Regions from separate parts of the Streptomyces sp. NPDC091272 genome, predicted to be linked through region 1. Evidence: riboswitches for the same ligand, from Rfam matches in the RefSeq annotation. Region 1 holds a riboswitch; each other region holds the start of a gene.
The links. Region 1 has a riboswitch for cobalamin ahead of ACIQM4_RS06050 (ribonucleoside-diphosphate reductase subunit alpha). Riboswitches for the same ligand answer to the same signal wherever they lie in the genome.

Region 1 (4,934 bases):
ACCGCGTCGAAGGCCGCCGCACGGTCCTCGGGATCGGGCAGGTAGGTGTCGAGCAGCGTCAGGTAGAACTGGACGTGGACGGCTTCCTCGAACAGCTGGCGCGAGAGGTACAGCCGCGCCTCGGGGGAGTTGATGTGCTTGTAGAGCGTGAGCACGAGGTTGTTGGAGACGATCGAGTCGCCGGTGGCGAAGAACGCGACCAGGCGGCCGATCATGTGCTGCTCACCCGGGGTCAGCTTCGCCAGGTCGGCGACGTCCGAGTGGAGGTCGACCTCCTCGACGGTCCAGGTGTTCTTGATCGCGTCCCGGTAGCGCTCGTAGAAGTCCGGGTAGCGCATCGGGCGCAGGGTGAGCTCGAAGCCCGGGTCGAGCAGGTTCTTCACGGCCTTGTGCCCGGCCGGTTGTGCGGGGAGCGCGGTGGTGGGGTCGGTGATGCTCATTACTGGCAGGCCTCGCAGGACTCGGGGTTCTCCAGGGAGCAGGCGAGCGCCTCGGCGTCGGTCACCTGCTGCACGGGGATGGTGGCGGTGGGGGCCGGGGCCGCGGCGGAAGCCTGCGAGCCGGCGGCGCGCGCGATCCGGGTGGCCGGGCGCGAGCGCAGGTAGTACGTCGTCTTCAGCCCCTTCTTCCAGGCGTACGCGTACATCGAGCTGAGCTTGCCGATGGTGGGCGTTTCCAGGAAGAGGTTCAGGGACTGCGACTGGTCGAGGTACGGGGTGCGGGCGGCGGCCATGTCGATCAGGCCGCGCTGCGGGATCTCCCAGGCGGTGCGGTACAGGTCGCGGACCTCGGCCGGGATCCAGTTGAACCCCTGGACCGAGCCGGACGCCTCGCGCAGCGCCTCGCGGGTCTGCGCGTCCCAGACGCCGAGCGCCTTCAGGTCGCGGACCAGGTAGGAGTTGACCTGGAGGAACTCGCCGGAGAGGGTCTCGCGCTTGAAGAGGTTGGAGACCTGCGGCTCGATGCACTCGTACACACCGGCGATCGAGGCGATGGTGGCCGTCGGCGCGATGGCGAGCAGGAGCGAGTTGCGCATGCCGGTCCTGGCGATGCGGGCGCGCAGGGCCTCCCAGCGCTCCGGCCAGGAGAACTCGACACCGTAGTGGTCGGGGTGCAGCACGCCGCGGGCGGTGCGGGTCTTCTCCCAGGCGGGCAGCGGGCCGGAGCGCTCGGCGAGGTCGCAGGACGCCTCGTACGCGGCCAGCATGATCCGCTCGGCGATCCTCGTGGAGAGCGCGGCGGCCTCGGGGGAGTCGAACGGCAGCTTCAGCTGGAAGAAGACGTCCTGGAGGCCCATCGCGCCCAGGCCGACCGGGCGCCACCTGGAGTTGGAGTTCCCGGCCTGCTCGGTCGGGTAGAAGTTGATGTCCACCACGCGGTCGAGGAAGGTGACGGCCGTACGGACGGTCTCGTCCAGGCGGTCCCAGTCGATGCTGCCGGCCTCGGTGTCGACGAAGGCACCCAGGTTGACCGAACCGAGGTTGCAGACGGCCGTCTCGCCGTCGTTCGTCACTTCGAGGATCTCGGTGCACAGGTTGGAGGAGTGGACCGTGTGGCCCGGCTCCGCCGTCTGGTTGGCGGTCCGGTTGGAGGCGTCCTTGAAGGTGATCCAGCCGTTGCCGGTCTGCGCGAGGGTGCGCATCATGCGGCCGTACAGCTCACGGGCGGGCATCGACTTCTTGGCCAGCCCCGCCGCCTCGGCCTTGCGGTACGCGGCGTCGAACTCCCCGCCCCACAGGTCGACCAACTCGGGGACGTCGGCGGGTGAGAACAGCGACCAGCTGCCGTCCTGGTCGACGCGGCGCATGAACTCGTCCGGGATCCAGTGGGCGAGGTTCAGGTTGTGGGTGCGGCGGGCGTCCTCGCCGGTGTTGTCGCGCAGCTCCAGGAACTCCTCGACGTCCGCGTGCCAGGTCTCCAGGTAGACGGCGGCGGCGCCCTTGCGGCGGCCGCCCTGGTTCACCGCGGCGACCGAGGCGTCCAGGGTCTTCAGGAACGGCACGATGCCGTTGGAGTGCCCGTTGGTGCCGCGGATCAGTGAACCGCGGGCGCGGATGCGGGAGTACGAGAGGCCGATGCCGCCGGCGTGCTTGGAGAGGCGGGCGACCTGGTGGTAGCGGTCGTAGATCGAGTCCAGCTCGTCCATCGGCGAGTCGAGGAGGTAGCAGGACGACATCTGCGGGTGGCGGGTGCCGGAGTTGAAGAGCGTCGGCGAGGACGGGAGGTAGTCCAGCCGGCTCATCAGCCGGTAGAGCGAGGCGACCTCGGCCAGTGCCCGCGTGCTGTCGTCCTCGGCGAGGCCGGAGGCCACGCGCAGCATGAAGTGCTGCGGGGTCTCGACGACCTGGCGGGTGATCGGGTGGCGGAGCAGGTAGCGGCTGTAGACGGTACGCAGACCGAAGTACTCGAAGCGGTCGTCGCCTTCCAGGTCGACCAGCTCGTCCAGCGCGGCCGCGTGCCGGGTGACGAAGTCGGCCGTGCGGTCCGCGATGAGCCCTTCGCGGTGACCGACGGAGACGGACTCCGAGAAGCAGTTCACGCCCTGGGTGGCCGCCTCGTCCCGGATCGTACGGGCGAGGAGACGGGCCGCGAGGCGCGAGTAGGCGGGGTCCTCGGAGATCAGGCCCGCGGCGGCCTCGGTGGCGAGCGACCTGAGCTCCGCGGCGTCCGAACGGGCGTTGCGCCCACGCAGGGCGGCGGCGGCGACCCGGCCGGGGTCGGTGTCGGGCAGGTCGGCGGTCAGGTCGGTCAGGGTGCGCAGGAGCGCGGTCCCGGGCGCGTCCTGGTTTCCTTCGTTGCCCTGTACTGCCTGGGCGGCCGGATCGACTGGCGCGATGGTCACGTGGGGGCTCTCCCTCGCTCGGCGCTGGGCCTGCGGCGGAGGGGGCGCGCGAGCGCACGGCACCCCGGAAAAGGGCACGCGTCGCCTGGCGTCCACCGGCCCAACCGCGAGACCCGGACGTATCGGTGTCCGGTTCGGTCGAGCCGGACGCGCTGTCGGCAGGTCCTCGGACTTGGCGGTACGCAAAAGCGCACATGACACACCGTTGCGGGACAGTTCCGGATTCGCACCGGATTTCCCTGCGGCGACAGCGAGCACGAGCATACATGTGGTGGGTGCTGGACGAAGACCCCACCACATCTAGTGTCGCGAGTCGCGAGACTTCATATGCGCAAGCGGTTCAGAAGGGGCTCAGAGGGGCCGTTCGTAGGTGAACAGGGTCAGTCCAGGCACCGGGTCCCAGTCCCGCTCCGGGGTGCGTACGAAGCCCAGCCGCTCGTAGATCCGATGTGCGCCGCGCATGGCCGGCTGGGTGGACATCACCACCCGTACGACGCCCTCCTCCGCCCTCGCACGGGCGACGCAGGCGCGGACGAGCGCCTCGCCTGCGCCGCGGCCCCTGGCCCGGCGGGCGACCGCGAGCATCCGGAACTCGGCCTCGCCGGGGCCGGCGATGTCCTGCATCGGGCTGCCCTGCGGGGCGTAGGTGACGGTGCCGAGGAGCGTGCCCTCGGGGTCGGTGGCCACCAGCAGTTCGGCGTGGGCGGCGCGGGTGGCGGCGTCCCGCAGCACGGGCAGGTAGTCGTCCTCCTCGCCGTAGGTGAGGAGGCCGTCGTCCAGGTAGGCGCGGGCGGTGAGTTCGCCCACCTCGGTGTGTTCGGCGGGTCGGGCGGGCCGGATTGCAATGTCCATGGGGGGAGTGTGCAACGACGAGGGCCCGGCGCCCACCCCGTTCCGAGGGGTGGAGCGCCGGGCCGCACGCGCTGTGCCTGAGCGGGTCAGTGACCGCCGGGGGCGCCCGCCGTGGCCGGCGGCAGCTCGACCTTGACGCCCGGGTCGCCCGCGTCCGCCGTGTAGTCGGACGGGCTGGTCTCGTCGATGCCGTCGGGGGCCTTGAGGGCCCGCAGGACGAAGGTGAGCACCACGGTGACCAGGACGTTCAGCAGGAACGCGGTGAGGCCGATGTAGCCGATCTCGCCGATGCCCGGGATCGCGGCGTTGGAGCCGCCGAAGTGCTTCTGGGTGGGCGAGGCGACGCCGTAGGCGGCCAGCGTGCCGTAGACCATGCCGACGGCCCAGCCGGCCAGCAGCGCCCAGCGGTGGAACCAGCGGGTGAACAGGCCGCCGACCAGTGCGGGCATCGTCTGCAGGATCCAGATGCCGCCCAGCAGCTGGAAGTTGATCGCGACCGTCTTGTCCATGGTGAGGACGAAGACGAGCGCGCCCACCTTCACCAGCAGCGAGACCAGCTTGGAGACCTTGGTCTCCTGCGCCGGGGTCGCGTCCGGCTTGATGAAGTCCTTGTAGATGTTGCGGGTGAAGAGGTTCGCGGCGGCGATCGACATGATGGCCGCCGGGACGAGTGCGCCGATGCCGATCGCGGCGAAGGCGACGCCGGTGAACCAGTCGGGGAACATGTTCTCGAACAGCTGCGGGATCGCCAACTGGCCGTTCTTCACCTTGATCCCGGCGGCGATCGCCATGAACCCGAGTATCGCGAGCAGTCCCAGCATCAGCGAGTACAGCGGCAGGATGGTGGTGTTGCGGCGGATCACGTTGCGGCTCTTGGAGGAGAGCGTGGCGGTGATCGAGTGCGGATACATGAAGAGCGCGAGCGCGGAGCCGAGGGCCAGGGTCGCGTAGGTCCACTGACCGGTGTGGCCCGGGGTTAGCGCGCCGGTCGGCTTGCCGTCCGCGCCCGGGGTGCTGAACTTCTCCTGGGCCGCCGAGAAGATGGCGTCGAAGCCACCGAGCTTGATCGGGATGTAGATGATCGCGACGACGATGACCAGGTAGATCAGTCCGTCCTTCACGAACGCGATCAGTGCGGGCGCGCGCAGGCCCGAGGAGTAGGTGTACGCGGCGAGCACCGCGAACGCGATCAGCAGCGGCAGGTCCTTGATGAACCAGTGCGTGGACTCGGTGCCGCCGA
Region 2 (4,934 bases), on a different contig from region 1:
TGACCGGAATCTCTTCCACGGCTCACACGGTCGGTGGAACACCTCCGCGCGGCGTTGGCTCCCAAGCCCCGCCCGGCGAGTGACCGCCGCGCGACCGTTGCGGTGAAATCCGGAACGGCGGTGCGGCGTTTCGAGTCACCGGGGCGCCCTGCCCAGTTCATCTTCCGTTCACTCAGGTTGCCTACGTTCCAACTGCCACTGACCTCAAACGATTGCCTGGGTAAATGGAACACATCACGCTCCTTCTCGGAATCGTGATCGTGACCGCTCTCGTGTTCGACTTCACGAACGGTTTCCACGACACTGCCAACGCGATGGCCACGACCATCTCGACCGGCGCACTCAAGCCCAAGACGGCGGTGGCCATGTCCGCCGTGCTCAACCTCGTTGGTGCTTTCCTCTCCGTCGAGGTCGCCAAGACGATCTCCGGCGGGCTCATCAACGAGAGCGGCATCACGACGGAAGTGATCTTCGCGGCGCTGGTCGGCGCCATCCTCTGGAACCTGTTGACCTGGCTGATCGGTCTGCCGTCCAGTTCCTCCCACGCACTCTTCGGCGGCCTCATCGGCGCCACCTTGATGTCGGTGGGTACCTCGGGGGTCAACGGCAGCGTCGTCATCACCAAGGTGCTGCTGCCCGCGATCGCCGCGCCGCTGGTGGCCGGCGTCGCCGCGTACCTCGCCACGAAGCTCACCTTCAAGCTGGCGTCCAGGACCGACGAGAAGGCCACCGCCAAGGGTTACCGCGCGGGCCAGATCGCCTCCGCCGGCCTCGTCTCCCTCGCGCACGGCACCAACGACGCCCAGAAGACGATGGGTGTCATCACCCTGGCCCTGGTCACCGGAAACGTGCTGGCCCCCGGCTCCAACCCGCCCCTGTGGGTCATCGTCTCGGCCGGTGTGGCCATCGCCGCCGGTACGTACCTGGGCGGCTGGCGCATCATCCGCACCATGGGCAAGGGCCTCACCGACCTCCGTCCGCCGCAGGGCTTCGCCGCCCAGACCGGCGCCGCGACGGTCATCCTGGCCTCCTCGCACCTCGGCTTCTCCCTCTCCACCACCCAGGTCTGCTCCGGCTCCGTGATGGGCGCGGGCCTCGGCCGCAAGGGCGGCGTGGTCCGCTGGTCGACCGCGACCCGGATGTTCGTCGCCTGGGGCCTGACGCTGCCCGCCGCGGGTCTGGTCGCCGCCGCCGCGGAGTTCCTGACGGGTCAGGGCGCCTGGGGCGTCACCGCCGTGGCCGTCCTGCTGGTCGCGGGCTCGGGTGTGATCTGGGCCCTGTCGCGCCGCAAGCCGGTCGACCACACCAACGTCACCGCCGACGACCTGGAGACGTCCGGCGAGCCCGCGGGCGTCGTCACCGCCGCCGTCGCCGCGGTCACCCCGCCCCCGGCCGGTGTCCTGCTGCACGACACGGACGACATAAAGGCCACCCTCCACTCCCCCGCCGAGGCGGCCCGCCCGGCCGCATCGGTCTAAGGACGCACACGACATGAACATCGACTGGGCAGCTCTCGGCACCGTCTTCGGCGTCAGCCTCGTGGCCACCGTGGGCCTGGTGGGCCTGTTCACCCTCGGCATCGTGGGGCTCTCCAAGCAGGAGGGCGCCACCGCCTCGGGCGGCTCCGCGACCGTGGCACGTACCGGCGCCTACGCCTGCTTCGCGCTCTGCGCGGCGGCCGTGGCATACGGAATCTTCCTGATCGTCGCCTGATCCTCGCTCCGCCCCCGCCGCCCCGTGCCTCGTGCGCGGGGCGGTTCTGCGTGCGCCCCCGGGCGGGCCGGTGCACGCGGGGAGCGCCGCAGGTCAACCCCAGGTTGACGGCTGTTCGCGGAGCGTGGTGGACTGCCGGAGCCAATACGGCGGCATGGAGAGGAAGCCGGTGCGAATCCGGCGCGGTCCCGCCACTGTCACGTACGTCCCGCGAGGGCCGTACGGAAGCCAGGAACTCCCAGCCGCTCGTCACGTCGAACCAGGGCGCGGACCCTGAGTTAAGGACACATCGCCATGCCCGGCTGCGGAACCCGCGGTCCAGCCGCCCCCTGCCCGAGTCCCGCCCGCGTCTTCGCGTACGGCGCCGCCGCCGGACTCCTCGGCGACCTGCTGCTCGGCGACCCCCGCAGGGGCCATCCCGTCGCCGCCTTCGGGCGGGCCGCAGCCGCGGTCGAGCGGGCGCTGTGGCGCGACCACCGCGGCCGGGGCGCCCTGCACACCCTGCTCTGCGTGGGCGGGGCCACGGGCGCCGCCGCGCTCGCCGCGCGCGCCGTGCGCCGCTCGCCCGCCGCGTCCGTCGCCCTGACCGCCGCCGTCACCTGGTCGGTCGTCGGTGGTACGTCGCTGGGGCGGGAGGCCCGCGCGGTCGGCGGGGCCCTGGCCGCGGGGGACCTCGACGTCGCCCGCGAGCGGCTGCCGCACCTGTGCGGGCGCGACCCGCAGGCCCTGGACGGACAGCAGATGGCGCGCGCCGTCGTGGAGTCGGTCGCCGAGAACACCTCGGACGCGGTGGTGGGCGCGCTGGTGTGGGGCGCGGTCGCCGGCGTGCCGGGGCTGGTGGCCTTCCGGGCGGTGAACACCCTGGACGCGATGGTCGGCCACAGGTCGCCGCACCATCTGCGGTACGGGTGGGCATCGGCGCGCCTCGACGACCTCGCGGGCTGGCCCGGCGCCCGGCTGACGGCCGCGCTGGCCGTGCTCGCGGGGGGTGACCCCCGGGGCGCTTTGCGGGCATGGCGCGCGGACGCCGCACACCACCCGAGCCCCAACGCGGGCCCGGTGGAGGCCTCGTTCGCGGGCGCCCTGGGCGTCACCCTCGGCGGCACGCTCTCCTACGCGGGCCGGGTGGAGCACCGTGCGGTGCTGAACGGGAAGAGCGGGCGTCCCGTGGACGTACCGGACATCGAGCGTGCGGTGCGGCTGTCGCGCCGGGTGAATCTGCTGGCGTTGGCCGTGTGCGCGGCGGGCCGGCTGGCCGCTTCGTACGGGCACGCGTACGTGAAGGGACGTAACTCATGAGCGGTGGCGGGCTGCTGGTCGCGGGGACCACGTCGGACGCGGGCAAGAGCGTGGTCACGGCGGGGATCTGCCGGTGGCTGGTGCGCCAAGGGGTGAAGGTCGCCCCGTTCAAGGCGCAGAACATGTCGCTGAACTCCTTCGTGACCCGTGAGGGCGCGGAGATCGGGCGCGCCCAGGCGATGCAGGCACAGGCCGCGCGGGTCGAGCCGAGCGCCCTGATGAACCCGGTGCTGCTCAAACCGGGCAGCGACAGGTCGAGTCAGGTGGTGCTGCTCGGCAAGCCGGTCGGCGAGATGAGCGCCCGCGGCTTCTTCGGCACGGCGGGCGGCAGGACGTACGGCAAGGGCGTGCAGGGCGGGCACCGCGAGGCGCTGCTCGGGACGGTCACCGAGTGCCTGGCCGAACTGCGCGACCAGTACGACGCGGTGATCTGCGAGGGCGCCGGAAGCCCGGCGGAGATCAATCTGCGCCGTACCGACATCGTGAACATGGGGATCGCACGGGCCGCGGACTTCCCGGTGGTGGTGGTCGGGGACATCGACCGCGGGGGCGTCTTCGCGTCGTTCTTCGGCACCACCGCGCTGCTCGCGCGGGAGGACCAGCGGCTGGTGGCGGGCTACCTGGTGAACAAGTTCCGGGGTGATGTCTCGCTCCTGGAGCCTGGCCTGGAGATGCTGGAGGACCTGACCGGGCGCAGGACGTACGGCGTGCTGCCGTTCGCGCACGGGCTCGGCATCGACGAGGAGGACGGCCTGCGGGTGTCGCTGCGCGGTGCGGTGCGCGAGTCCGTGGTGGCGCCGCCGGTCGGCGAGGACGTGCTGCGGGTCGCGGTGTGCGCGGTGCCGCTGATGTCCAACTTCACCGACGTGGACGCGCTGGCCGCCGAACCGGGTGTGGTCGTGCGGTTCGTGGACCGCGCGGAGGAGCTGGCCGACGCGGACCTGGTGGTCGTGCCCGGCACCCGCGGCACGGTGGGGGCGCTGCGGTGGCTGCGGGAGCGCGGCCTCGCGGACGCGCTGCTGCGGCGGGCCGCCGAGGGGCTGCCGGTGCTGGGGATCTGCGGCGGGTACCAGCTGCTCGGCACCCGCATCGAGGACGAGGTCGAGTCGCGCGCCGGGGTGGTCGAGGGGCTGGGCCTGCTGCCGGTACGGGTGCGCTTCGCCCGCGAGAAGACGCTCACCCGGCCGGTGGGCGAGGCGCTCGGCGAGGCCGTCGAGGCGTACGAGATCCATCACGGGGTGGCCGAGGTCCTCGGTGGGGAAGCCTTCCTGGACGGGTGCCGGGTGGGCGCCGTGTGGGGGACGCACTGGCACGGGTCGCTGGAGAGCGACGGGTTCCGGCGGGCCTTCCTGCGGGAGGTCGCGACGGCTGCGGGCCGGCGTTTCGTACCGGCACCGGACACGAGCTTCGAGGCCCTGCGCGAGGAGCAGCTGGACAGGCTCGGCGATCTGATCGAGGAACACGCGGACACGGACGGGTTGTGGCGGCTCATCGAGTCGGGCGCCCCGGCCGGCCTGCCGTTCGTGCCGCCGGGGGCGCCCGAGGGGCGCGGATGAGAAGTGCCGTACGCGCCACGCGAGTTGTGGCTGTGACAGCTGTGCCAGGAACCACTATGGAGGTCGCATGAGTACGCCCTACCCCTTCACCGCCCTCGTCGGACAGGACGACCTGCGGCTCGGGCTGCTGCTCAACGCCGTGTCTCCCGCCGTGGGCGGTGTGCTCGTGCGCGGCGAGAAGGGCACCGCCAAGTCCACCGCCGTGCGCGCGCTGGCGGCGCTGATGCCGCGGGTGAGCGTGGTCGACGGGTGCCGGTTCTCCTGCGACCCCGGGGCGCCGGACCCGGCCTGCCCCGACGGACCGCACCAGGAGGCCGGCGGCGTGTCGCGTGACGCGCGGATGGTGGAGCTGCCCGTCGGCGCGTC
Region 3 (4,934 bases), on a different contig from region 1:
GGTACAAGGACATCGACAACGAAGAGGTCGACCACGGTTCCGAGGAGCACGCCGAGGGCAACGAGGCCCTGCTCGCCCTGCTGGAGGTCGACGAGGTCGGCTCGGACGACTGGGACTCCAAGCTGGAGGAGCTCGTCGAGGCCGTGGCGCACCACACCGACGAGGAGGAACGCACCATCCTCAACGGCGCCCGCGAGAACGTGTCGGGCACCCGTCGCGGCGAACTCGCCGTGGCTTTCTGGGGCGCACGCGAGAAGCACCTCAAGGCCGACTGCGGCACGGTCGAGAATGTGCGCAAGGTCGTCAAGAACTCCTGAGGCGGGAGGAGGCCGGGTGACGTGCCGCCGCTCCCCTGCCGAGGTCGACGCCCGGGCGCGTCGCCCTCTCACCGCAACGGCGTGCCGTCCTCGGTCAGTTGCATCTGGGGGCGGCCCGTCACCAGGAGCCAGGCGGGCAGGGACGCGATGCACATGAGCGCGATGATCGCGGGCGACGACACGAGCACGGCGGCGGTGAAGAGGCTGATCCACCCCTGCCGGGTGATCGCGAGCAGCATGCCGAGCACACCCGCCGCGATGCCGACCGAGGGGTGCACGCCCGGCACGAGCGCGTGCACGCAGAGACCGAACGCGGCGCCGACGAACACGGCCGGAAAGATCCGTCCGCCCCGGAACCCACAGGCCGCCGCGACCAGCAGCGCCACCAGCTTCACCACCGCGAGCCCGGCGAACTGTCCGGCCGACCGGCCGTCCGGGTCCGCAGCAAGCTCGCCGACCTCGTGCAGCCCCTTGAACAGGGTGAGCTGCCCGCCCAGTGCGCCGAGCAGGCCGAGTACGAGCCCGCCGAGCGGCAGCATCAGCATCGGGTGCCGCAGGCTCCCGAAGGCGCGGTGCACGTAGGGGAAGAGGAGGACGGCGACCATGCCGAGCACCGCGGCGGCGCAGGCGACCACGATCGCGGCCAGCAGGTCGCCCCAATCCGGCCGGCCGAAGGGCGGGAGGCCCAGGTCGAAGGAGGGCGAGGCGAGCAGGGTCGTCGTCAGCGACCCTGCCGCCGCGGCGAGCAACGGGCCGAAGAGGTTGTCCCACAGGGAACCCTTCACCGGCATGGGCCGCCCCGCCAGCGCCTCGGAGACCACGAGCGCGGCGGCGACCGGGGTACCGAAGAGGGCGCCGAGTGTCGCCGCGGTGGCGAGCGACATCCACAGCTGACCCGGAGCTCCCGGCAGCGCCTTGGTGCCGAGCCAGAAGGCGAGCGCCACGTTGGCGGCGATGATCGGGTTCTCCGGGCCGAGGCTCGGACCTCCGGCGAGCATCAGGGCGTTGGCGACCAGCAGCCCCGGCACCACGTAGGGCCGCAGCGGTTCCTCCTCGCCGAGACCGAGCGTGGCCGGGTCGGGGCCCGCTCCTCCGGGCGCTTTCCACACGACGAGCCCGACCAGCACACCGGTGGAGGTGAGCATCACGATCATCCACAGCGCCGAGTACCCGCCGATGCCGAGCGCGTCGGGCAGATCCGTCCAGAGGACCTCCTGAAGTTCCTCGGCGAGCGCGCTGACCGCGAGGAAGAGCAGGCTGCAACCGACGCCCACCACGAGCGCGGGCACCACGAGGGGCAGCAGGGTGCGGGCGGAGACTGCGGGCGGGACCGGGGGCGGGGGCGGCGTGACATCGGCTGAGGTGCTCACCGCGTCACCCTATTTGCAGGCATTTCAACTGGATTGTTCTTTGTGGGTGTTTCACAGGGCTTTCCTCCGCCGGGGCCGCCGGGGCAGGTACCCCCCGCGCCCGTACCGTCACGCGATCCCCCCCGTACCGTCACGCGATCCGTGTCCGATGTCACGGTCCGCCGTGTGGACCGCGGTGACCGTCGGGGCCGCGGGCGCCTAGGGTGTCGGGTGCAACTGGTTCGCCCTGCCCGCCAGGCAGGCGCGTCGCAAGAGGGAACCCGGTGGGAATCCGGGACTGCCCCGCAGCGGTGAGTGGGAACGACCGCCGTCATACGCACTGGGTCCGGCCAAGGACCTGGGAAGCGACGGCCAGTAGGAACCTGCCGGAGCAACACCGGCAGAAGTGCCCGCGAGTCCGAAGACCTGCCCGTTGCCCGTACGCGACCCCTCGCGTACGGACATCCCGGTGACCTCGTGGGCGGGTCGGCGTACACATCAGGCGAAGGACCGCGCCCGTCGCGCGCCTTTGCCCGGTTCCGTCACCCTTCGCGTCCGTGATCCGTCTCCGGGATTCTCAGGAGTCATCTCGCGAAGGAGATTTCCGTGACAGCGAAGTCCGCAGCAGCGGCAGCACGGTCCACCGTGTACGGCTACCCCCGCCAGGGCGGCAACCGGGAGCTGAAGAAGGCCGTCGAGGGCTACTGGAAGGGCAAGGTCACCGCCGACGCCCTCCGGGAGAGCGCACGGGAGCTGCGCCGCACCAACTGGCGGCAGCTGGCCGAGGCCGGCCTCCACGAGGTGCCCACCGGTGACTTCTCGTACTACGACCACGTCCTGGACACCAGTGTCATGGTCGGCGCCGTCCCCGCCCGCCACCGTGCGGCCGTCGAAGCCGACGTGCTGGACGGGTACTTCGCCATGGCCCGCGGCAACCAGGACGTGGCACCCCTGGAGATGACCAAGTGGTTCGACACCAACTACCACTACCTGGTGCCCGAGTTGGGGCCCGGCACGGTCTTCACTGCGGACTCCACCAAGCAGGTCGCCGAGTTCCAGGAGGCTCTCGCGCTCGGTCACGACGCGCGGCCCGTACTCGTCGGCCCCGTCACCTATCTGCTGCTGGCCAAGCCCGCTCCCGGCGTGGCCGCCGACTTCGAACCGCTGACCCTGCTCGACCGGCTGCTCCCGGTGTACGCCGAGGTGCTCGCCGACCTGCGGGCGGCCGGGGCGCAGTGGGTGCAGCTGGACGAGCCGGCGCTGGTCCAGGACCGCGCCCCCGCCGAGCTGAGCGCGGCCGAGCGCGCCTACCGCGACCTGGGCGCTCTCACCGACCGGCCGCTGCTGCTCGTCGCCTCGTACTTCGACCGGCTCGGCGACGCCCTGCCGGTACTCGCCAAGGCCCCGGTCGAGGGTCTCGCACTGGACTTCACCGGTCCCGCGGCGGCCAACCTGGAGGCGCTGGCCGCCGTCGGCGGGCTGCCTGGCAAGCGTCTCGTCGCAGGTGTCGTCGACGGCCGCAACATCTGGATCAACGACTTCGAGAAGTCGCTGGCCACCCTCGGTACCCTGCTCGGCCTCGCCGGGCGGGTCGACGTGGCCGCCTCCTGCTCGTTGCTGCACGTCCCGCTGGACGCCGCCGCCGAGCGCGACGTCGACCCGCAGATCCTGCGCTGGCTGGCCTTCGCCCGGCAGAAGAGCGCCGAGATCGTCACCCTGACCAAGGGGCTGGCCCAGGGCACCGCGGCAATCACCGCGGAACTCGCGGTCAACCGGGCCGACCTGGCCTCCCGCGCCCACTCCCCCATCACCCGCGACCCGGCGGTACGGTCCCGGGTTGCCGCCGTCACCGGCGCGGACGGCCGGCGTTCGGCGCCGTACGAGGAGCGGGCCGCGGCCCAGCGCGCCGCGCTCGGCCTGCCGCTGCTCCCGACGACCACGATCGGCTCGTTCCCGCAGACCACCGAGTTGCGGGCGGCCCGCGCCGACCTCAGGACCGGGCGCATCGACACGGCGGGCTACGAGGAGCGCATCGAGGCGGAGATCCGGGACGTCCTGGCCTTCCAGGAGAAGGCCGGCATCGACGTCCTCGTGCACGGCGAACCCGAGCGCAACGACATGGTGCAGTACTTCGCCGAGCAGCTGACGGGATATCTGGCCACCCAGCACGGCTGGGTCCAGTCGTACGGCACCCGCTACGTGCGCCCGCCGGTACTCGCCGGTGACATCTCCCGTCCGGAGCCGATGACGGTGCGCTGGACGAGTTACGCGAACTCCCTCACCGACCGCCCGGTCAAGGGGATGCTGACCGGTCCCGTGACGATGCTCGCCTGGTCGTTCGTACGGGACGACCAGCCGCTCGGCGACACCGCACGCCAGGTCGCCCTGGCCCTGCGGGACGAGGTCGGGGACCTGGAGGCCGCCGGCACCTCGGTCATCCAGGTCGACGAGCCGGCGCTCCGCGAGACCCTGCCGCTTCGTGCCGCCGACCACACCGCGTACCTGGCCTGGGCGACGGAGTCCTTCCGGCTGAGCACCGGCGGGGTACGCGCAGAGACCCAGATCCACACCCACATGTGCTACGCGGAGTTCGGTGACATCGTCCAGGCCATCGACGACCTCGACGCGGACGTCATCAGCCTGGAGGCGGCGCGCTCGCACATGCAGGTCGCCAGGGAGCTGGCCGCGCACGGCTACCCGCGCGAGGCGGGTCCCGGTGTCTACGACATCCACTCGCCGCGCGTCCCCTCCGCGCAGGAGGCGGCGGACCTCCTGCGCAAGGGCCTTGAGGCCATTCCGGCGGAGCGGCTGTGGGTCAACCCGGACTGCGGTCTGAAGACCCGCGGCTGGCCCGAGACCCGGGCCTCGCTGGAGAACCTGGTGACCGCGGCCCGCACCGTGCGCTCGGAACTCTCCGGGTCCTGATCCGCGGAGCGGGCCCCTGGCGGGCCGGGTCCTTCCCGGTCCGCTCAGGGACTCGCGGTGGAGACCGCGTACACCCAGGGGCGCTCGGGGACGGTGCGGTCGACCGTGATGTCCAGGGTGGGCAGCGGGGCCTTCTGCCGGTAGGTCAGGCCCGACCACTTGCGGCCGGGGGTGAAGACCCAGCCGACGGTGGTCCGGTCGTGCTCGCGGATGCTGACCGTGCCCTCCTTGAGGGCGCCGGCCGAGGTGCCCACGTCCTTGAGGAAGGTGTCGAGGTCCGCGGGGGTGGTGGCGAACCGGACGTGCATCCGGCTGGTCTTCCAGTTGTTGGTCTCGTAGTACG
Region 4 (4,934 bases), on a different contig from region 1:
CCAACGTGATCCGGAGGGTGCCGCTCAGTGCGGCGCGTCCCCCTCTCTGCTCCGCCCATTTGTCAGCTGCTCGACCACTCGACCCCGAAGGAATCCTCATGGCGGCGTCCACCACCCTGCGTGAACTGAACGGCTTCTCCGAGGAGCTTCCCCGGCTCAGCGAGTCGACCCTGATCCTGATCGACTTCCAGAACACCTACCGCTCCGGCGTCATGCGGCTCGACGGTGCCGAGGAGGCCGTGGCTGCCGGGGCCAGGTTGCTCGCCGCGGCCCGCGCCGCGGGGGCCCCGGTCGTGCACGTGGTCAACGACGGCGGCGAGGGCACCCCCTACGACATCCGGGCCGAGATCGGTGCGATCAGCGACGAAGTCGCTCCCGCCGACGGCGAGAAGGTCGTCGTCAAGCAGTTCCCCAACGCCTTCCACCGCACGGACCTCCAGGAGGTCCTGGAGGGGCTGGGGAGCAGCGGGAACCTCGTGATCGCCGGGTTCATGACGCACATGTGCGTACTGTTCACCGCCCAGGGTGCCTTCAACCTCGGCCATCGTCCCACCGTCGTCGCCGAGGCCACCGCGACCCGCGCCCTCCGGGCGCCGGACGGCTCCGTGCTCTCGTCGCAGGCGCTGCAGACGGCGAGCCTGACCACCGTCTCCGACCTGTTCGGCACGGTCGTCCACACCGTCGACGAGCTCAAGGCCTGACCGGTCCGGGACGGCGACGGCCCCGGCCGGCCCCGGGAGGGGGCGGTTACCCCGGCAGCAGCCGGGTGGTGTGCGGGTCGGGAGATTTGGCCCACCAGTGGCCGTAGCGGCTGTAGACGCGCGGCTCGCGGTCGGCCAGAAGCGCGGTCAGCGAGCTTGCCTCATCGGCGAGTTGCTCCCACTGTTCGCGCGTCAGCCGGTGGAAGGCGGTGGCCTCGATGCCGCCGTCGACGGGGCGCCACAGCCCGGCCACGTAACCGTCGACCAGCAGGGTCGGCAGTACGTCGCCGTTGTTACGGATGACCAGTCGGCGGTACTCCGACGGGATGATGCGGCTGCGGTCGGCGTACGCCAGCAGGCTGCTGTCCCACATGGCCATGAGGCGGGCCGGCGCCGGAGTGTCCTGCGCCGGGCGCGGTGCGCCGGGGAGGTCGAACAGGGCGGCGCCCGCCGGGCCTTCCAACCGCTCGACCGCGTCGCCCAGCGATTCCAGCGCCTTACGGACAGCAGTGCGTCCCGCCTGGGTGAACTGGGCGATGTCCGCCACCGTCACCGGGCCGAAACCGGCCAGGCAGCGCAGGACGAGGGCCTGCAGCGCTTGCGTCTGCGCTGCCACCGCCGTCTCCGCCGCCTCCGTCTGCCGGGCCCGCGAGCCAACGGGGGCAGGAGCCGGAGCCGGGTGCGGGTGCGCCGCCACGTACGAGGGCCGGGCCCCGAACGACCACGGTCCGCCCGACGGCACATGGACCAGCGGCGCACACGCCCGCAGCCCCCACCAGGCGCCGGCCTGCAACTCAACGCCCAGCTGCTCGCCGACCCAGGCCTCCAGCTCGGCGCCGGTGCGCGGCCGGTCCGCGAAACTCAGCAGGTCCGGTACGAGGAGATCGCAGTCGGCGGGGGTGAGACCGGTGGCCGCGAAGCGGTCGCCGAGCCGCGAGGCGCGCAGGGTCGGCCGCATCGCCTCGCGGAACACCGGGTAGTCGTCGGCCCGCACCGCGTGCAGGGTGAGCCGCAGCAGGGTCGCCTTGACCACCGAACCACGCGTGAACGCCTCGTCCAGGTCGGCGGGGTCGAAGCCGCTGATCCGGTTCCACAGGGCGAGGTACGGCGACGGCGCGTGCTGCGCCTGTAGCGCGACCACCTGTCCGACTGCCTCCTCGACGCTCAACGGCTCTCGCTGCAGCAGGAGTTGGCGGGCCAGGGTGGCGCGGTTGAGCTCGCGTGCGGTGATCTCCATGCACAGGATTGTGCCTGTTCCGCACCCCGGCGGAGCCCCTTCGCGAAAGCGGTCCCACGACAGCGGGCGCAGCACCTGCCGCGCTCCTTCCGGGAGCCGGGCCGTGGGGTCCTGCTGCGGACGACCCTGGATGCCGGCAGACACCTCGGCCGGCCCCTTCCCCCGGCGGGAGCCTGCGTGCGGACCCGTTAAGCTGCAGGCGCCCCGCGGGGGAAGTCCGGTCGAATTCCGGCGCTGACCCGCAACGGTAGGCGGAGCGAACACCACGCTCCGTGAGCCCGATTACCCGCGGCGGTGAAGGCTCCTGACAATTCGCCGTGGACTGCGAGAGGTGCTGCACAGGGCGCCCCGCGTCCCGGGCCGCTGCTTCCGGCGCGCAGCGCACGGCCCGAGGCGAAGGCGAACCGCCCGTGGCCACTTCCTCCTCCACTTCCGCCACCACCTCCGCGACGCCCCCCGAGGCCCGCACCCGTACCCGCCCAGGTGCCGGCAGTGGCGCCGGACCCGCGCCGCCACGGCGGATGTCCGTGCCGGTGCTCGTCGTCGGGCTGGGGGCAGCGCTGCTGGTCTCCCTCGTCTGCGGGGCGGGCCTCGGCGCTTCCGGGCTCGGCTGGGGCGAGGTGGTGCGGTACCTGTGGGCCGGGCTGAGCGGCGGTTCCATATCCGCCGACAAGGTCTCCGCTTACACCATCGTCTGGGAACTGCGCTTCCCGCGCGCCGTGCTGGCCGCCGTCGTCGGGGCCGGGCTGGCCGGCATCGGTGTCGCCGTGCAGGCCATGGTGCGCAACGCGCTGGCCGACCCGTTCGTCCTCGGGATCTCGTCCGGTGCGGCCGTCGGCGCCAACGCAGTGCTGCTCTTCGGGGCGCTCGGCGCGCTCGGGGTGTGGGCGCTGTCGGCCGCCGCCTTCGGGTCCGCGCTGCTCGCGATGGCGCTGGTGTACGCGATCGCCCGCACCCCGCGCGGGCTCACCCCGCTGCGGCTGGTGCTGACGGGGACCGCGCTGTACTACGGCTTCTCGGCCATCACCACGTTCATGGTCTTCGCCGCCGAACGCGGCGAGGCCGCCCGTAGCGCCATGATGTGGCTGCTCGGCAGCCTCGGCGGCGCCAGGGTCCCGCACGCCGTACGGATGCTGGTCGGCGCCGACCACCGCAGGCTGCTGGCCGTCGCCCCACCGGCGGGCGCGGTGCTGCTGGTCTGGGTGGACATCCTCTCCCGCACCCTGCTCGCGCCTGTGGAGCTCCCGGTGGGCGTGCTCACCGCCGCCGTCGGCGTGCCGTGCTTCGTCCTGCTGATGCGCCGCAACTCGTACACCTTCGGAGGCGTGTGATGCGTGTCGACATCGAGGAACTGAGCGTCGAGATCGCGGGGGCCCGGCTGGTCGAGGACGTGACGCTGCGGGCGGGCCCCGGACAGCTCGTCGGGCTCGTCGGGCCCAACGGCAGCGGCAAGTCGACCCTGCTGCGCTGCGTCTACCGGGCGCTGCGGCCCGCCGGCGGGACGGTCAGTCTCGACGGCGAGGACCTGCACGCGATGACCGCGCGCGAAGGTGCCAGGCGGCTGGCCGCGCTGCCCCAGGAGGCCGCCGCCGAGTTCGACTTCACTGTCGCCGAGGTGGTGGCAATGGGACGGCTGCCGCACCAGCGGTCGGTGGCCCGCGCCACCGACGAGGACCGGCAGGTCTGCGCAACCGCGCTGGCCGAGGTCGGCGCCGCCCACCTCGCGGAGCGCGGCTTCCTCACCCTCTCCGGGGGCGAGAAGCAGCGCGTACTGATCGCCCGCGCGCTCGCCCAGCAGCCCCGCGTGCTCGTCCTCGACGAACCCACCAACCACCTCGACATCGCCCAGCAGCTCGACGTGCTGGCGCTGGTGCGCGGCAGCGGGCTGACCGTGCTCACCGCACTGCACGACCTCAACCTCGCGGCGCTCCACTGCGACCTGCTGTACGTCATCGAGGCGGGCCGCATCGTGGCCCACGGCGCACCGCACGACGTGCTCACGCCCGAGCTGCTCGCGGACGTCTTCGGCGTACGGGCGCACCGGGTGCCGCACCCCGAGTCCGGCGCCGTACAGCTGCTGTTCGACCGCCTTCTGCCCGCCACCTCCTGAACCTGAACGGACCCGCCCCCATGCGCAAGCCCCCGCGTCATTCCGTACGCCCCGCCGTCCTCGCACTCGCCCTCGCGACGGCCGCCGCCCTCACCGGCTGCGGCGCTCAGGTCACCCCGGCCGCCGGGGGCCAGGACGGCAGGGCCGCCGCCGGCTCCCACTACCCGGTGACCGTGGAGAACTGCGGCGAGCAGAAGACCTACACCAAGGCCCCGCAGCGCGTGGTCACCAACGACGTCGGCATCACCGAGATCATGTTCGCCCTCGGCCTGGAGAAGCACATGGCCGGCTTCGTGATGCCCGACGACAAGGGCGACCTCGCCTCGGTCCCCTGGAGCTCCGGCTACGACAAGGTCAAGTGGCTCTCGAAGAAGCAGATCAACAAGGAGATGGCCCTCGACGCCCGCGCCGACCTCGTCTTCGCGGGCTGGAACTACGGCTTCAACGAGGGCGAGGGATTCACCCCCGCCGACCTGAAGAAGGTCGGCATCGACTCCTACCTCCTGAGCGAGTCCTGCCGCAACGGACGGGGCGGCACCGCCCGCGGCGTGATGCCCCCGCTCGACGCGCTCTACACCGACCTGCTCAACCTGGGGAAGGTCTTCGACGTCGAGGACCGTGCCGAGGCCCTCGTCACGAAGTTCCGCAAGCAGGTGGCCGACGCGCAGGCCGGGGCGCTCAAGGGGGCCGACCGGCCGCGGGTCTTCCTGTACGACGGCGGCCAGGACAAGCCGTTCACGTCCGGCCTGTACGCCGCGCCCCACGACATCATCACCAGGGCGGGCGGCGACCACGTGATGAAGGACCTCAAGGACAGCTGGGCGACGGTGGGCTGGGAGACCGTGGTGGAACGGGACCCTGAGGTGATCGTGATCAACGACTACGG

Region 2: it holds a riboswitch for cobalamin, as region 1 does, so the genes downstream of both, ACIQM4_RS20615 (cobalamin biosynthesis protein) here and ACIQM4_RS06050 (ribonucleoside-diphosphate reductase subunit alpha) in region 1, are expected to answer to the same signal.
Region 3: it holds a riboswitch for cobalamin, as region 1 does, so the genes downstream of both, metE (5-methyltetrahydropteroyltriglutamate--homocysteine S-methyltransferase) here and ACIQM4_RS06050 (ribonucleoside-diphosphate reductase subunit alpha) in region 1, are expected to answer to the same signal.
Region 4: it holds a riboswitch for cobalamin, as region 1 does, so the genes downstream of both, ACIQM4_RS18925 (FecCD family ABC transporter permease) here and ACIQM4_RS06050 (ribonucleoside-diphosphate reductase subunit alpha) in region 1, are expected to answer to the same signal.

What each region holds. Positions count from the first base shown of each region.
Region 1 is NZ_JBIVVC010000002.1:275,092-280,025, reverse strand. It holds gene ACIQM4_RS06055 (ribonucleotide-diphosphate reductase subunit beta) at 1-440, opposite strand, end outside; gene ACIQM4_RS06050 (ribonucleoside-diphosphate reductase subunit alpha) at 440-2,842, opposite strand; cobalamin riboswitch at 2,982-3,119, opposite strand; gene ACIQM4_RS06045 (GNAT family N-acetyltransferase) at 3,194-3,694, opposite strand; gene mctP (monocarboxylate uptake permease MctP) at 3,781-4,934, opposite strand, start outside.
Region 2 is NZ_JBIVVC010000007.1:79,104-84,037, forward strand. It holds gene ACIQM4_RS20605 (anion permease) at 225-1,478, shown strand; gene ACIQM4_RS20610 (hypothetical protein) at 1,492-1,713, shown strand; cobalamin riboswitch at 1,833-1,971, shown strand; gene ACIQM4_RS20615 (cobalamin biosynthesis protein) at 2,008-3,012, shown strand; gene ACIQM4_RS20620 (cobyric acid synthase) at 3,009-4,568, shown strand; gene ACIQM4_RS20625 (putative cobaltochelatase) at 4,636-4,934, shown strand, end outside.
Region 3 is NZ_JBIVVC010000001.1:584,483-589,416, reverse strand. It holds gene ACIQM4_RS02285 (hemerythrin domain-containing protein) at 1-317, shown strand, start outside; gene ACIQM4_RS02280 (ion channel protein) at 386-1,687, opposite strand; cobalamin riboswitch at 1,888-2,115, shown strand; gene metE (5-methyltetrahydropteroyltriglutamate--homocysteine S-methyltransferase) at 2,273-4,591, shown strand; gene ACIQM4_RS02270 (hypothetical protein) at 4,636-4,934, opposite strand, start outside.
Region 4 is NZ_JBIVVC010000006.1:193,216-198,149, reverse strand. It holds gene ACIQM4_RS18935 (isochorismatase family protein) at 99-701, shown strand; gene ACIQM4_RS18930 (winged helix DNA-binding domain-containing protein) at 748-1,938, opposite strand; cobalamin riboswitch at 2,115-2,247, shown strand; gene ACIQM4_RS18925 (FecCD family ABC transporter permease) at 2,460-3,269, shown strand; gene ACIQM4_RS18920 (ABC transporter ATP-binding protein) at 3,269-4,048, shown strand; gene ACIQM4_RS18915 (ABC transporter substrate-binding protein) at 4,069-4,934, shown strand, end outside.